2 regions of the Planococcus sp. YIM B11945 genome follow, and region 1 is predicted to be linked to the other one. Evidence: riboswitches for the same ligand, from Rfam matches in the RefSeq annotation. Region 1 holds a riboswitch; the other holds the start of a gene.
The links. A riboswitch is a leader RNA that binds a small molecule or an ion and turns the genes downstream of it on or off. The one in region 1 is predicted to bind cobalamin.
Positions count from the first base shown of each region.

Region 2: another riboswitch for cobalamin. It lies ahead of ACRRQV_RS07760 (ABC transporter substrate-binding protein); the one in region 1 lies ahead of ACRRQV_RS10195 (acyl-CoA thioesterase).

Region 1 is NZ_JBOZWR010000004.1:454,146-461,552, reverse strand. Features, by position in the region: gene ACRRQV_RS10205 (DMT family transporter) at 1-58, shown strand, start outside; gene ACRRQV_RS10200 (Nramp family divalent metal transporter) at 325-1,596, shown strand; cobalamin riboswitch at 1,773-1,952, shown strand; gene ACRRQV_RS10195 (acyl-CoA thioesterase) at 2,110-2,595, shown strand; gene ACRRQV_RS10190 (ribonucleoside-diphosphate reductase subunit alpha) at 2,597-4,873, shown strand; gene ACRRQV_RS10185 (ribonucleotide-diphosphate reductase subunit beta) at 4,886-5,932, shown strand; gene ACRRQV_RS10180 (flavodoxin domain-containing protein) at 5,913-6,368, shown strand; gene ACRRQV_RS10175 (hypothetical protein) at 6,429-6,614, shown strand; gene ACRRQV_RS10170 (zinc ribbon domain-containing protein) at 6,740-6,946, shown strand; gene ACRRQV_RS10165 (hypothetical protein) at 7,382-7,407, shown strand, end outside.
Region 2 is NZ_JBOZWR010000003.1:672,385-679,791, forward strand. Features, by position in the region: gene ACRRQV_RS07750 (adenosylcobinamide amidohydrolase) at 1-1,414, opposite strand, end outside; gene ACRRQV_RS07755 (FecCD family ABC transporter permease) at 1,416-2,384, opposite strand; gene ACRRQV_RS07760 (ABC transporter substrate-binding protein) at 2,401-3,366, opposite strand; cobalamin riboswitch at 3,476-3,662, opposite strand; gene argS (arginine--tRNA ligase) at 3,708-5,369, opposite strand; gene ACRRQV_RS07770 (DUF1934 domain-containing protein) at 5,366-5,776, opposite strand; gene ACRRQV_RS07775 (antibiotic biosynthesis monooxygenase family protein) at 5,946-6,443, opposite strand; gene speB (agmatinase) at 6,755-7,407, opposite strand, start outside.

The DNA of each region.
Region 1 (7,407 bases):
GATTAAAGCAAATGCCGACAAAGAAGAACGGCTGAAAGCCAGCAGGGCTAAAAACTAATCGAATGAAAATTTTATGAGCTTGTATGAAGAGATTTCTTTTCATATAAGCTTTTTTATTTTTTTGTATGCTTAACATGTGAGGTTTCTTATTATGCAGAACCAGAATAGTTTGAATACTCTTTTAATTTAAGTGAAAGGTGTATTATAATATTTTTAACAATTACTAGGAGTTCTGTAGTTCGCATCGGTTTGAGTTGGACATGGAAGGAGGCTTAACCGATTCCAAGCCGAATGAAGAAAAAATGCATTCAGGGAGGTTGTGCAATGGCTATTGCCCAAAATACCAAAAAATCAGCGCCTGTCGCTCCAAAGACATTTATGGGAAAAGCTAAAATGGTCGGTCCAGGGTTTGTAACAGCCGCAACAGGTGTTGGAACGGGTGATTTGATAGCGGCTCTTGTTGCCGGTGCGGCTTTTGGCACCACGCTCGGGTGGGCAATTTTGCTTGGTTCTTTGTTCAAATTTTATTTCACAGAAGGGATAGGGCGCTGGCATCTGGCTACTGGAAAAACCATTTTGGAAGGCTGGCATTCACTTGGCAATTGGGCGACCGGTTATTTCGGCGTCTATTCCATCATTTGGGGTTTCAGCTACGGCGCTGCTGCCATGTCGACAAGCGCTATTATGATGGTCACCATGTTTCCAATTATGCCGTTATGGGCTTGGGCCGTTATTCATGGGTTGGCGGGCCTTGGCTTGGTGCTGTTGGGCCACTATAAACTTTTTGAGAAAGTGATGACCCTCATGGTGGGCATCATGTTTGTTACGGTTGTGGGTTCAGCTATCATTCTTCTTCCGGACATCGGAAACATTGTCAGCGGTTTTGTTCCCCGCACGGGAGGCAGTTCACTGTTGTTGGTCTTAGGTTTGCTCGGCGGTGTAGGGGGAACCATTACAATGGCGTCATACGGCTACTGGGTACGCGAAAAAAACTGGGAAGGCAAATCGTGGATTCCAATGATGAGAATGGATTCCGCGGTCGGCTATATCATCACCGCAATTTTCACGCTATCGCTGTTGATCGTTGGTGCGGAATTTTTATTCGGTACCGGAATTGAAATTAACGGGGAAGAAGGATTGGTCACGCTAGCCAATCTGTACAGCGAGGAATTTGGTTCGTTTGCCCGCTGGATGTTTTTGATTGGCGCCTGGTCTGCAGCTTTTTCATCTCTGCTGGGCGTTTGGAACGGCGTGCCGTATTTGTTTGCGGATTTTGTCCGGATGGTGCGCAAAAACAAGGCGGATCCGGGTCACCAAGTGTCTAAAGAGGACAAAGCTTACCGGTTTTACCTGCTTTGGCTGACCTTTCCGCCAATGTTGCTGCTGTTTTTCGGCCAACCGGTGCTGCTGGTCATTTTATACGGGGCACTTGGCGCATTGTTCATGCCGTTTCTTGCAATCAGCCTGCTTTTTTTGCTGAATTCAAACCGAGTAGGACAGGGATTCAAAAACGGCTGGGTAGCCAATAGTGTGTTGGTGGCATCTGTTCTTATCTTCGTTATTCTCGGTGCAATCGAATTAATCGATTTGTTTTAATAAAAATAAAAAGTCAATTGGATGGTTCACGCGCATTAGTGGCACGGTTTCAAAAGGATATCTGGATGATGCTTTTCGGATTTTCAATTATTGGCGGACTTGTAAAAGAAAAAGAATTGATTTATAGTTTACACATACAGTATTTAGTGAATTGTATAAAACAAAACACAATATATAGTTAAACCGATAACGAAGGCGCCTGAAAAGGCTTAAAAGGGAATCCGTTGAAAATCCGGAGCTGTTCCCGCAACTGTAAGTGCTGACAAGCTATCACAAATCCACTGTTCAACGAACGGGAAGGAGATAGCAGAGGATGACGCACGAGCCAGGAGACCTGCCATCGTTATGTATGTTTATATTCTTCTCCGGGAGCTGGGAAGTATAACGAAGGTGTCTATGGAAAACAGTGGTCTTCTGCTGGTTTCAAATGGATTATTCTGCGTTTATGCCCTTATCCTCTCGCGAGCGGATAAGGGCTTTTTATTGTGCAAAAACAGGAGGACTGAAGCATCTATGAAAGAACTGTTGACAGCTAGCGTTTCGAGGACCATTCAAACGAGGCTCGTGCTGCCGCCTGATACCAATCACATGGGGACGATATTCGGCGGCACAGTGCTCGCCTACATCGATGAAATTGCGGCCATCACCGCCATGAAGCACTGCAAAAAAGCGGTCGTCACGGCATCGATCGACACCGTTAATTTCTTGTCGTCTGCCCGCGTGGGAAATGTCTTGAGTTTGGAAGGCGTTGTGATTTCAACCGGGCGGACCTCGATGGAAGTGTATGTAAAAGCGGAATGCCAAAGCATTGAAACGAGTGAAAAAACCTTGACGACAACCGCTATTTTAACCATGGTCGCTGTGGATGAAAAGGGCAAGCCGACACCTGTGTGCGGCGTGGCTCCGGAAACGGAATACGAGCAGCAATTATTCAAAAGCGCGCAGCAGCGCAAAGAACTCCGTATGAAAATCAATGAATTTGCGAAGGAGCTGGTGTGAGATGAACACACAAACAGAATGGAATTCCGTACGGAAAGCGCTAAAACGGGCAGAAGAAGTTTATAAACTTGATACAACGAAATTGCAGGATCAAATCAGTGACGCCGATTACATAACCCAAAATGAACAGTCGCTGATTTACGCATTGAACCGCATCTCCATGACAGAACCCAATTGGACCTTTGTAGCGGCAGAGCTGTATTTAGAGGGATTGTATCAAAGTGCTGCAAATAGCCGGAACTACGAAGCGGTTTTGAAATACGGAAGCTTTTACGAGTTGATTGAAAAACTCTCACGCATCGGCATTTATTCGAATGAATTGCTGGCGGCGTATACAAAAGAGGAAATCGATGCGCTTGGTTCTGAAATCGATCCAGAGCGGGACTTGCTGTTCAATTACATTGGCCTATTTTTATTGGCAGACCGTTATTTGGCAAAAGATTACGAAGGCAAGTTGTTTGAATTGCCGCAGGAGCGTTTTTTGGTGATTGCCATGGCGCTTATGCAAAACGAACCAAAAGAGCAGCGTTTGGCGTTGGTGAAGGAAGCCTACTGGGCAATGAGCCACTTGTACATGACCGTGGCAACACCGACATTGTCAAATGCCGGCAAAAGTTTCGGCCAGTTGTCTTCGTGCTTTATCGATACGGTGGATGACTCGCTAGACGGCATTTACTTGAACAACTGGGACATCGCACGCCTCAGCAAAGACGGCGGAGGCATTGGCATTTACTATGGCAAAGTGCGGGCGCTCGGTTCCGATATTAAAAAATTCAAAGGCAATTCATCCGGCGTCATCCCGTGGATCCGCCTGGTCAACGATACGGCGGTCAGCGTCGATCAGCTTGGCCAGCGCCAAGGAGCGGTTGCCATCTACTTGGATGTGTTCCACAAAGACATTATGAACGGGTTTTTGGACCTGAAAACGAATAATGGGGACGAGCGGCGAAAAGCGCACGACATTTTCACGGGTGTTTCAATTCCAGATCTGTTTATGGAGAAGCTGCAGGAAACCGACGAAAGCGGCCGCAGTATAGGAGAATGGCACACGTTCTGCCCGCATCAAGTCAAGCAATTAATGGATTGGAAAGACGACTCTGGCGTAGCGTTAGGGTTAGAGGATTTTTACGACGAAAAAGATGCGAAGTATTTTACTGAGAAATACGAAGAAGCGGCAAACAATCCTGTGCTGCCGCGGAAAACCTACCGGGCAATGGATATCATGGCACGTGTTATGGTATCGCAGCTGGAAACCGGCACGCCTTATATGTTCTACCGCGACGAAGTCAATCGCCAGAACCCAAACAAGCACGTGAACGGCAAAGGGCGCACGTCGATTTACTGCAGTAATTTGTGCAGCGAAATCACGCAAAACATGTCCGCGACAACCATCACAAAAGAATACACCGACGAAGACGGCAATCTTGTGATGATCCGCAAACCGGGCGATTTTGTCGTCTGCAACTTATCGTCGATCAATTTGCCGCGTGCGGTGAAAGCGGAAGTGCTGGAGCGGCTGATTCCGATTCAGATGCGTATGCTCGATAACGTCATTGATTTGAATACGATTTCTGTTGGGCAAGCGGACGCCACAAATAAGAAATATCGCGGAGTGGGGATCGGTTCATTTGGATGGCACCACTTGTTAGCGCTTGAAGGCATCCATTGGGAAACAGAAACAGCGGTGGAGTTTGCCGATCAACTATATGAAGAAATTGCCTACCACACCATTCGTTCTTCCATGGAACTAGCGCAAGAAAAAGGCGCTTACCAAGAATTTAATGGTTCCGAATGGGCGACTGGTGAATATTTTGAACGCAAGGGCTATGACAGCGCTCGCTGGAGCGCATTGAAAAACGAAGTGGCAGCAAAAGGCGTGCGCAACGGCTGGATGATGGCGGTGGCACCAAACTCGTCAACAGCGAAAATCGGCGGCTCGACAGACGGCATCGATCCATTGTACGCAGTTGAATTTGCGGAGGAAAAGAAAAACTTCAAATTCAAAGTGACTGCGCCAGACCTTGACCACAACACGTACGATTTTTACCGCCGCTCAAGACATGTGCTGGATCAGAACTGGAGCATCCGCCAAAACGCCGCTCGCCAGCGCCATATCGACCAATCGATAAGCTTTAATTTTTATGTACCGCACACTATCAAAGCTAAAGACTTGCTGGCGCTGCATTTTGAAGCGTGGCAGCAAGGGTTGAAAACAACGTACTATGTACGGAGCACCTCGCAGGCAGAAATTGAAGAATGCGCAGCTTGCCAAAGCTAAGGAGGAAGCAAAATGTCGATACATGCACCACTTAAAAAGATCAAACTGCTCAACCCCGAGCAGCCGAATAAATCCACCGGAATTTTGAACGGCGCGTCTTCCGGTCTCTTAAACTGGAACGATATTGCCTATCCGCAAATGTACGATTTGTACCAGACTTTGCTGGCAAATTTCTGGAAAGCTCAGGAGATCAATATGCAGGACGACATCAAACAATGGGACTCGTTAACGGCTAACGAGAAAGACGTGTTTTTGCGCATAAACACACAGCTTGCGTCGCTTGACAGTTTGCAGACGCCAACGATGAGCCAAGTGATGGATTACGTCACCGATTCCAGCTTCAAAGCGATTTTTGCGGTCATTTCCCAACAGGAAGCAGTTCATAACGAATCGTATTCGTATATTTTAAGTTCGCTTGTTTCAGTCAGTGAGCAAAATGCACGCTTCGATCAAGCGAAAAGCGACCCGATCGTCCAAAAACGCAACAACTTGATTTTGGATGCGTATGAATCGTTCCGGCAAAACCCGACGCCGCAAACCTTATTCCGCTTAAGCGTCAATTCGATTAACTTGGAAGGCATTTATTTCTACGCCGGTTTTGCTTTTTTCTATCATTTGGCGCGCCAGCAAAAAATGCTGAAGACGAGCACGATGATCAGCTATATCCAGCGCGACGAAATGCAGCATGCCTATTTCATTGCACAGTTTATCCGCATCATGCTGACAGAAAACACGGAACTCAACACGGAAGAAAACATCCAGTACGTATACGGTTCGATCAATCAGGCGGTCCAGCTAGAAAAAGAGTGGGCGCATTACATTTTGGCGGATATTCAAGGACTTGATCTGGAAGAATTTGAAGGTTACGTCGAATATTTGGCCAACAAACGCTTGCGTCAGCTTGGGCTGGACAATTTATACGAAGAACGCAGCAATCCGATGCCGTGGATCCAAGTGTTTGGGGACGACATGATGAACGACACCAAATCGGACTTTTTCGAGCAGAAATCGAGAACCTATTCCAAAGTATCGCAGTCGAATGGCTTTGACGAATTGTAACAAGAAGCTGGCCATTGTGTATGCATCGGTGACCGGAAACACAGAAGCGGCCGCCATGCTTTTGAAATCCGCCCTGCAGGAGAAACCGATTGAAGTCGCCATGTGGCGTGTGGAAGAGTTTCCGCTGGCTGAACTCTCAAGCTGCGATGCAGTTTTGGTTGGCACGTATACATGGGGAAGCGGGGAAATTCCAAAAGAAATGCGTGAATTGTTTTGTTCCTTTGAACAGCTTGGCCGAAAAGAACTGGTGACGGCCGCATTCGGCACCGGTGACAGTTTTTTTGCTGAATTTTGTGGAGCGGTCGACCGGTTTCGGGATATGCTGTTTGTCCACACAAGGTTAGCGGCCACATTAAAAATTGAGTTGGCGCCCCAGGCAGAAGATGTTCCACGGTGTGAGAAATTGGCTGCCTGTGTCGCGGCAAGATTGACTTGACGTTTTTTCGACTCCTTTAGGGGTAAAGGAGAAACAAGCAACTCGTTAGGAGGAATTCAAATGGCGACAAACAAGTGGCTGAAATTAGGTGCGGCAGCTTTGTTATCAGCAGGGGTGCTGGCAGCATGCGGCGGAAATGAAAACGAAAGCGATGAAAACGAGAACGAGCAGAACGAAAATGAAACGGATGAGAATGAATCAGATGCCAACGAATCGGACGAGAACGAAGACGACTCGGATGATTAATAGAATAACCGAAGGCTGATGGGCAGATTTTTCGCCCATCAGTTTTTTGATTTCTTCAAGAAAGTTGAAACGAATCAAAAAGTGGAGCGTAATAAAAGGAAAGGAAGATTAGAGGAGGAAGGACAATGAATAAACAAGGATGCGTGAAATGCGGTACAAGAGATGCAGGAACGAAAGAAATTGCAACTACAGGTACGGGCTTGTCGAAAATGCTCGACATTCAGCACAATAAATTCATAGTGGTGTATTGCAAAAACTGCGGCTACTCGGAATTCTACAACAAACAAACGTCCACTGCTTCGAATGTAATGGATTTCTTTTTTAGCGGCTGAAGCAGCAATCGTCGTATCTTTAACTGCAATAAAAAATTAAAAACTCCGTACTGAACCGGATTTTAGTTGTTTTGGCATACCGCTTTTTTCAAAGGCATTTTTTGCAGGCAAAAGTTTAAAAAGACGTTAGAGGGGAATTAAACCTATAACTCCTTTATTCAGCAAAAGTATATGCAAATCAACAAATTTGCATAAGAAACTGGTACAAAAGATTTTACTTCGAACTTATGAAGCGAGTATGCTATGGTTAATCGAAAAACGATCGTGTTTTCGAATTGGATTTGACTTTCAGAGAATGTCTTTATAAAAAATAAATAAGCAGTTATTTTGGCTGAATGTGACAGACTATAGCGCTGTAAACAACGCCGAAAAGAATTTTTTAAATTCTTTTCGGCGTTTTTTTATGGTCCTTAACTGGATAAAGGAGCGAAAGAAATGATGTACTTTATCGATCACAACAA
Region 2 (7,407 bases), on a different contig from region 1:
ATTCAAAAACTCCGTAGCCGATCAGTTTTCCAAGTTCCGTAATCGGACCGGCATAAGGCAAATCGGCGCCTTGCTGCGTCGCTGCTACTAAACAGCTGTCCGTCGATGTGCCTGTGGCAATCGTATTTGTCAGAGGGTCCATTACCTCTTCGTTATGCAGCGCTTTCGTTTTTGCTTCCGTTGCGGTGACCATAGCCTGGATAAACGCTTCATCTGACAGGCGGCCGTTGACAAAAATCCATGTGTTGATGGTGCCAACTTGGCTTGCGCGTTCAATTGCCTTGGACACATCGACCGCATTGCCGACACCTGCCGTAATGGCAACGATCACCGAACCGAAAGTTCCTTCATATTCCCGGATGACGGCGTCTTCAGTGTGGACCGCTGTCATCATGCCCACGGTATCCGTCGCTTTAAAGCCGCGTTTGGCAATAAAGTCCGCCATTTCCCGCACACTGTCGTCAATATGATAATCATACGGCACGTGGCGATTCATAAAAGTGCGGTACCAGCCCGCCCCTGCATTGACGACTGCGGACGAAATCGTTTTTAACGGAATCGGGCTTTCGTATAACACAAATTCCGAAGAAGCAGCAAAATCATGTGCTTTGATCACAAACGGTTCAACTTGCCGTTCAATGCCCGGCAATAAAGTGATTTGCGGCTTTGGCAGTTCCGGATGGGGATGGTTGCTGACCCTTGTTTTGTAAACGGCTTCGATGTCTTGTTCTCGGACCACTTCATGCGGCTCGCCCATTCGTTCGACGCGGCCATGATCCAGCAGCAAAAGCTCATCGCAATACATCGCAGCGAGGTTGATGTCATGAAAAATCGATACGATGGTCAATTCTTTATCGATGGCTTGTTTTTTGATGGTATCAAGCAGTTCTTTTTGGTGATTGATGTCCAAATGGTTCGTCGGTTCATCGAGCAGCAAAATCGAAGCGTCTTGTGCCAGCGCCTGTGCCACAAAAACGCGCTGCTGCTCGCCTCCAGACATGCGGTCGATCAGCGTGTGTTCATATTGCTCGATATCCATCAATTCCATCGCTTCTTTGACGGCCGCTTCGTCTTCTTCTGACCACGAAGAAAACCAGCCGCTTTGGTGCGGGTAGCGGCCAAGAGAAACGGTTTCACGGACAGTATGTTCAAACGCATGGGCGTGAAGCTGCGGCAAAACGGCCATTTTGCACGCCAGTTCTTTTGGCGAAAATTCGTTGAGCGGTTTCCTGCCGATTTCTATTGTTCCGCTTTTTGGTGGCAAAATCCCGCTGATGAGTTTCATTAACGTGGATTTCCCGCTGCCGTTCGGCCCTAGAATCCCGAGCATTTGGCCTTTTCCGACCTGGAACGATACATCATTGACTATGTTTTTCTCGCCATAGCCTCCAGATAAATTGGTGATTTGCAGCATATTAAACCCTCCCTTTTCGTTGGCGGAAAAAGATTAACGCAAATACTGGCGCTCCGATAAATGCAGTGATAACGCCAATTGGCAATTCTGATGGCGAAATGATAGTCCGTGACACCAAATCACAAAGAATGAGCAATGCCGCTCCGTTAATTAACGATAATGACAGCACATGCCGATGATCAGATCCCCATAACAGCCGGGTCATATGCGGCACCACTAAGCCGACAAATCCAATAGTTCCAGAAACGGAAACTGCCGCGCCCGCCAATACCGAACCACCGATCAAAATCATCGCTTTTCTTTTTTTGACGTCGACACCGAGATGCCTCGCACGTTCTTCCCCGAACAACATGACATTCAATTCACGCCGGTTCCACCATAAAACAAATGAGCCAATCAGTACAAAAGGAGCCGCCATTTGAACATAAGGCCAGCCGCGCATTGATACACTGCCTAACAGCCAGCCGATAATCTGGCGCAGTTCTTCCCCCGATAAAGCGATCATTAACGAGATGGCCGAACCAAGAAAAGAACTGAAAATGATTCCTGTTAAAATGACGGTTTCCATTTTCATCGACCGGTCGACGAGCCGCGCAAAACCCATAACGGCAAGCATCGTCAACAGCGCGCCGATCATGCTCATGACCGGCAGTGTATACATTCCTAAAAAAGGCACTGAAATGCCGAAAAAGAGCGTCATTACGGCGCCTACTGATGCACCGGATGACACTCCTAAAGTGTAAGGGTCCGCTAACGGATTTTTCAGCAGGCCTTGGAATGCAGCCCCCGCAATCGCAAGAGAAGCGCCAACAAGACCAGCCAACACAACTCGAGGCATGCGAATATTCCATAAAATATTGGCAGCCATTTCATCCGATCCTGGATTCCATATCACTCTCGGAGAAATCGAAACCGTTCCGACCGTTACACCCAGCACCACAGCCCCACCCAAAAGCAAGAGAGAGACAATATAGGCTAGAAAGCTTTTATTCACTAAAGACCTCTGGATAAATCGCTTTTGCCATTTCCATCAAGCCATCCGTCAAACGAGGACCGGAACGGGTCACCATATCCGAGTTTACATCAAACACAGCTTTCTCTTTTACCGCTGTCACTTCGCCAAAACCGCTGCGCGAAAGAACTTTCTCAGTTGCATCCGGCGTATAGTAGCCGTACGTTGTTAAAATAACATCCGGATTTTTTTCAACAATCGCTTCTGGATCCATGCTTACCCATCCTTTAAGATCTCCCGCTACGTTTTCAGCATTGATCATCGTCAGCATTTCATCCATGAACGTGCCGCTTCCCGTAGTGTAAATCTCAGGTTCTGCCCCTACTTCCACAAAAACGGATTTTGGTTCTTTAACAGTTTTAGCCTGCTCTTCGATTTCAGCCACTTCTTCTTTCATTTCCGCAATCTCAGCCTGTGCTTCTTCTGTCGCTCCTGTGGCTTTTCCGATTGTCTCGATCGTTTCATACACTTCTTCAAAAGTTTCAGCATTATTGACCACAAAAACTTTTACGCCTGCGTCACGCAATTGCTGAAGCCCGGCATCGCCTACACCAAGACCTGACTCATGGGCCAAAACGATATCCGGTTGAAGGCTGATGATTTTTTCTACATTGAATTCTTGCCCGCCGATTTTTTCAACATCGGCCGTTTCTTCTGGGTAATTATCAAAATCGGACAAGCCGACCATTTTTTCGCCTAAGCCAAGTTCATACGCAATTTCCGTATTTGAAGGAACCATCGACACAATTGCATCCGGTTCTTCTTCAAGGACAATTTCTTCGCCTACTTCATCCGTCAACGTTACCGGAAATGCCGCTTCTGCAGCTGGTGCTTCCGTTGCTGTCTCTTTTTCTGTAGCCGGAGCTGCCTCTTCTCCGCAGCCTGCTAATAACGCCGCTGCCAGTCCTGCACTAATTCCAAATTTCCAATACTTCTTCACCATAAATGAAATCCTCCGTTTCTATAAAAAAAATCCCCCGCATTAAACCTGCGAGGGATTGAAAGGACGACATAAAAAACATGCGCATCCCGGCCTGTCCTCGCAAGCGTGTGGGTGTTTCATAAAGGCAGGTCTCCTGGCTTGTGATCAACGCTTTCTGCGCCTTCCCAAAGCGTTGCTTCAGTGGCATGTTGCAGATTGCTATCACTTACAGTGGCGGGACCGCGCCGGAATCAAACCGGCTTCCCTTTTAACTCATGTTCTTAGACATAAGCACCTTTATGATGGGCTATGAAATTTGTATTTCGCCTTTATTATACACCAAAACGATTTCTTGTCTCTTACATTTTTTCCGGTGCTGCTACGCCAACTGTTTTCAATGCATTGGCAAGCGTGATTTTCACCGCAGTAATTAAAGCGATGCGCGCACGCGTCAAGTCTTCGTTTGAAGCATCCAATACTTTATTGGCATTGTAGAAGCTGTGGAAATTGGAAGCCAGGTCTTGGATGTATGTCGTCACGCGGTGAGGCGCGCGAAGTTTTGCGGCGTCTGCGATCACTTGCGGGAAATCGCCGATTTTTTTCAAAACGTCGATTTCTTTTTCGTGCGTCAGCAAGTTCAAGTTTTCTGTCGATGGCGCAAACCCTTGCTCTTCCGCTTGGCGCAAAATCGAGCAAATGCGTGCATGGGCATATTGCGAATAGTAAACCGGGTTTTCGTTTGACTGCGAAACCGCTAAATCAAGGTCAAAGTCCATATGGGAATCGCCGGAACGCATCGCGAAGAAATAACGGACCGCGTCAAGACCGACCAATTCAACCAATTCCCGCATCGTCACAGCTTTGCCGGTACGTTTGCTCATTTTCATTTTTTCGCCGTCTTTGTAAAGCTGCACCATTTGAATGATGCTGACTTCCAAGGTTTCACGGTCATAGCCCATTGCTTGGATGGCCGCTTTCATGCGCGGAATATAGCCGTGGTGATCGGCTCCCCAAATGTTGATCAATTTGCCGAAGCCGCGGGACAACTTGTCTTCGTGATAAGCGATATCCGGCATCAAATACGTAAACGAACCGTCGTTTTTGATCAGCACGCGGTCTTTGTCATCGCCGAATGTGGTCGAACGGAACCAAGTCGCGCCTTCTTCTTCAAAAATATGGCCGTTTTCACGCAGTTTGTTCAGCGCAATTTCGATTTCGCCTTTTTCGTACAACGACGTTTCTGAGAACCATACATCAAATTCCACGCGGAAATCCGCCAAGTCTTTTTGCAATTTTGCCAGTTCCACTTTTAAGCCGTGCTGGCGGAACGCTTGGTAGCGCTCTTCATGCGTCATGTGGGCAAATTTGTCGCCGTGTTCTGCAACTAACGCTGCGGCAATGTCTTTAATATCCTGCCCGCGGTAGCCGTCTTCCGGCATGGAGTCTGGATTTCCGAGCGCTTCGAAATAACGGGCTTCGATTGATAAAGCCAAATTGTTGATTTGGTTGCCGGCATCGTTGATATAGTATTCGCGGGACACGTCATATCCTGCAAAATCAAGCACGTTGCACAACGAATCGCCAACGGAAGCTCCGCGGGCGTGTCCCAGGTGCAAGTCGCCAGTTGGATTGGCTGAAACAAACTCGACTTGAATTCGTTCCCCGCCGCCTGAAGTGCTGCGGCCATAATCTTCAATTTGCTCAAGAACGGTTTTTACAACATCCAGCAAATAATCTTTTTTGATCGTGATGTTAATAAACCCCGGGCCTGCAATATCAATCGTTTCGATATTCGCTGCGTCTTTATCCAAATTAGCGACAATCGCTTCCGCAATCGCACGCGGCGGCTTTTTCGCAAGCTTCGTCAATTGCATCGCAATATTCGTCGCATAATCGCCGTTTGTTTTGTCTTTAGGCGATTCCAATTGGACAACCACTGGTTCTGTCGTTAATTCCGCTTTTTCAATCGCTTCGCTTATGGCCATTTTTATGGCGTGCTGCACTTTTTCTACTGCATTCATTGTTTGCCCTCCGTAAATTGTATTTCCATTTCATATTCTCCAGCATGGGCAGAGCCCATCGCCAAATCATAGCGGACTTTAAACCGGGTCTCGCTGACACTTAATTCATGTGCATAGGTCGTCAGCATGAACGATCCTTGTGCATTGGTCAAATTGCCCGTCTGTTCTTTATGTAATAAAAACGGAAGCCGCATCTGCAAACCGCCGCTTCTTATGATCACCGCTTCATCGTCGCTCAGTTTCACGATTGTCCGGATTTCTAGTTCTTCCTGCTGCTCCGCATACTGCAAATAGCGCCGGTTGTTTTTCTCCGTCAACGTGCCTTCCGAACGCAACTCCATCACTTGATCGTCCACATCCGGCTGGCGGATAATCGTTGTCAGTTTAATCATCACCGATTTCTGCATGCGCTCCGCCTCCCCGTCTCTTTATAACCTTTTTATTATAGCGTGAATCCCCTGAGCTTTTCAATGAAGTTTCAAATTCACTTCCTGTGAAAAAACGGCCAAAACAAATAAACGGCCACACCTTTTGACCATTACCGGTCTGGCGCAGCCGTTTATTTCAGCTAACTTATTATCTTGTATAAGTTGTAACGAACGATGGGCGCGCAAAAATATTCGGCTGTTTGTCGATGCCGTCTTCGGTGCCTCTCTTCGCATGGGCATGGTTGTAGGCTTGTGATTGCTGCCAGTCCTTAAACGATTGCTCGTCTTTCCACAAAGTCAGGATGACATACGTATCCGAGTTCTTCGGACGCAAAACGCGGATCGCAGCAAATCCCGGTTCTTCTTCCACTTTTCCTGCCCGGTTTTTAAAACGCGATTCGAAAACTTCGCGCCCTTCTTCTGTAACCGGAATGTTATTGAACACTGCATAAAACCCGTCATTTATATCTCCGACCGCATCCAGCACTTCGTACCCTTCAAATCCTTGTACAGGCTGGCTTCCTTCCGATTCAAAAAGAATGACCGATTCTTCGCCGTTCATCAAGTAAATCAGCCGCGAGTTCGGCAAGGCAGCGAGAATCGCTACGCCTTGGTCTCGATGTCCTATCCATTTATACAATTCCATTGCGAGCACCTCTTCCAATTATGTATTCCACTTCATCTTATCGTTTTCGCTGTGAAGAATCTATTAAGACCCTCGGCTAGCCACTCACTTCAGTCTTCAGTTTTCCAGTTATTTGGATATACTTTCCGGAAACGGCCAAATACTTTCCATTTGCACCAAAATACTTTCCGTTTTGCCCGAAATACTTTCCAAACAAGCCAAAATACTTTCCACTCCCTATTTTCAGAACAAAATAAAACCTTCTTGCCTCGATTTTATAGCCATTAAAAAAAGCAGGACTGAATTTTGCTTCAGTCCTGCTTTTCTTGAATTTATTTTACCCACCCGAGAATCATTTCGCGGATCAGCTTGCTTGCAGTGTTTGCAGTTTGATCGGAATGATCGTAAACCGGTGCCACTTCCACTAAATCAAAGCCGACGACGTTGATGTCAGAAGCCGCGATAGCATGGATTGATGCCAATAGTTCTCGTGATGTAATGCCGCCTGCATCGACTGTGCCTGTTCCTGGCGCATGCGCCGGATCCAAGACATCAATATCGATCGTTACATAGACAGGGCGCCCAGCAAGCGTCGGCAAAATTTCTTTCAACGGCTCAAGCACTTCAAACATGGAGATGTGCATGCCATTTTCTTTTGCCCATTGGAATTCTTCCTTCATGCCAGAACGGATGCCGAATGAATACACATTCGACGGTCCGATATGGTCGGCAATTTTACGGATTGGCGTAGAATGGGAATATTCTTCGCCTTCGTAATTTTCGCGAAGGTCCGTGTGGGCATCAAAATGGATGATAGCCAAATCGTCGTATTTGCTGGCAACAGCTTTCATAACCGGCAAGGAAACAAGGTGCTCGCCGCCCATGCCCATTGGAATTTTGCCGTCGTTCAGCAATGTATGGATGTACGTTTCAATTTCCAGTAAGCTTTTTTCTGGATTGCCGAAAGGCAGCGGAATGTCGCCTG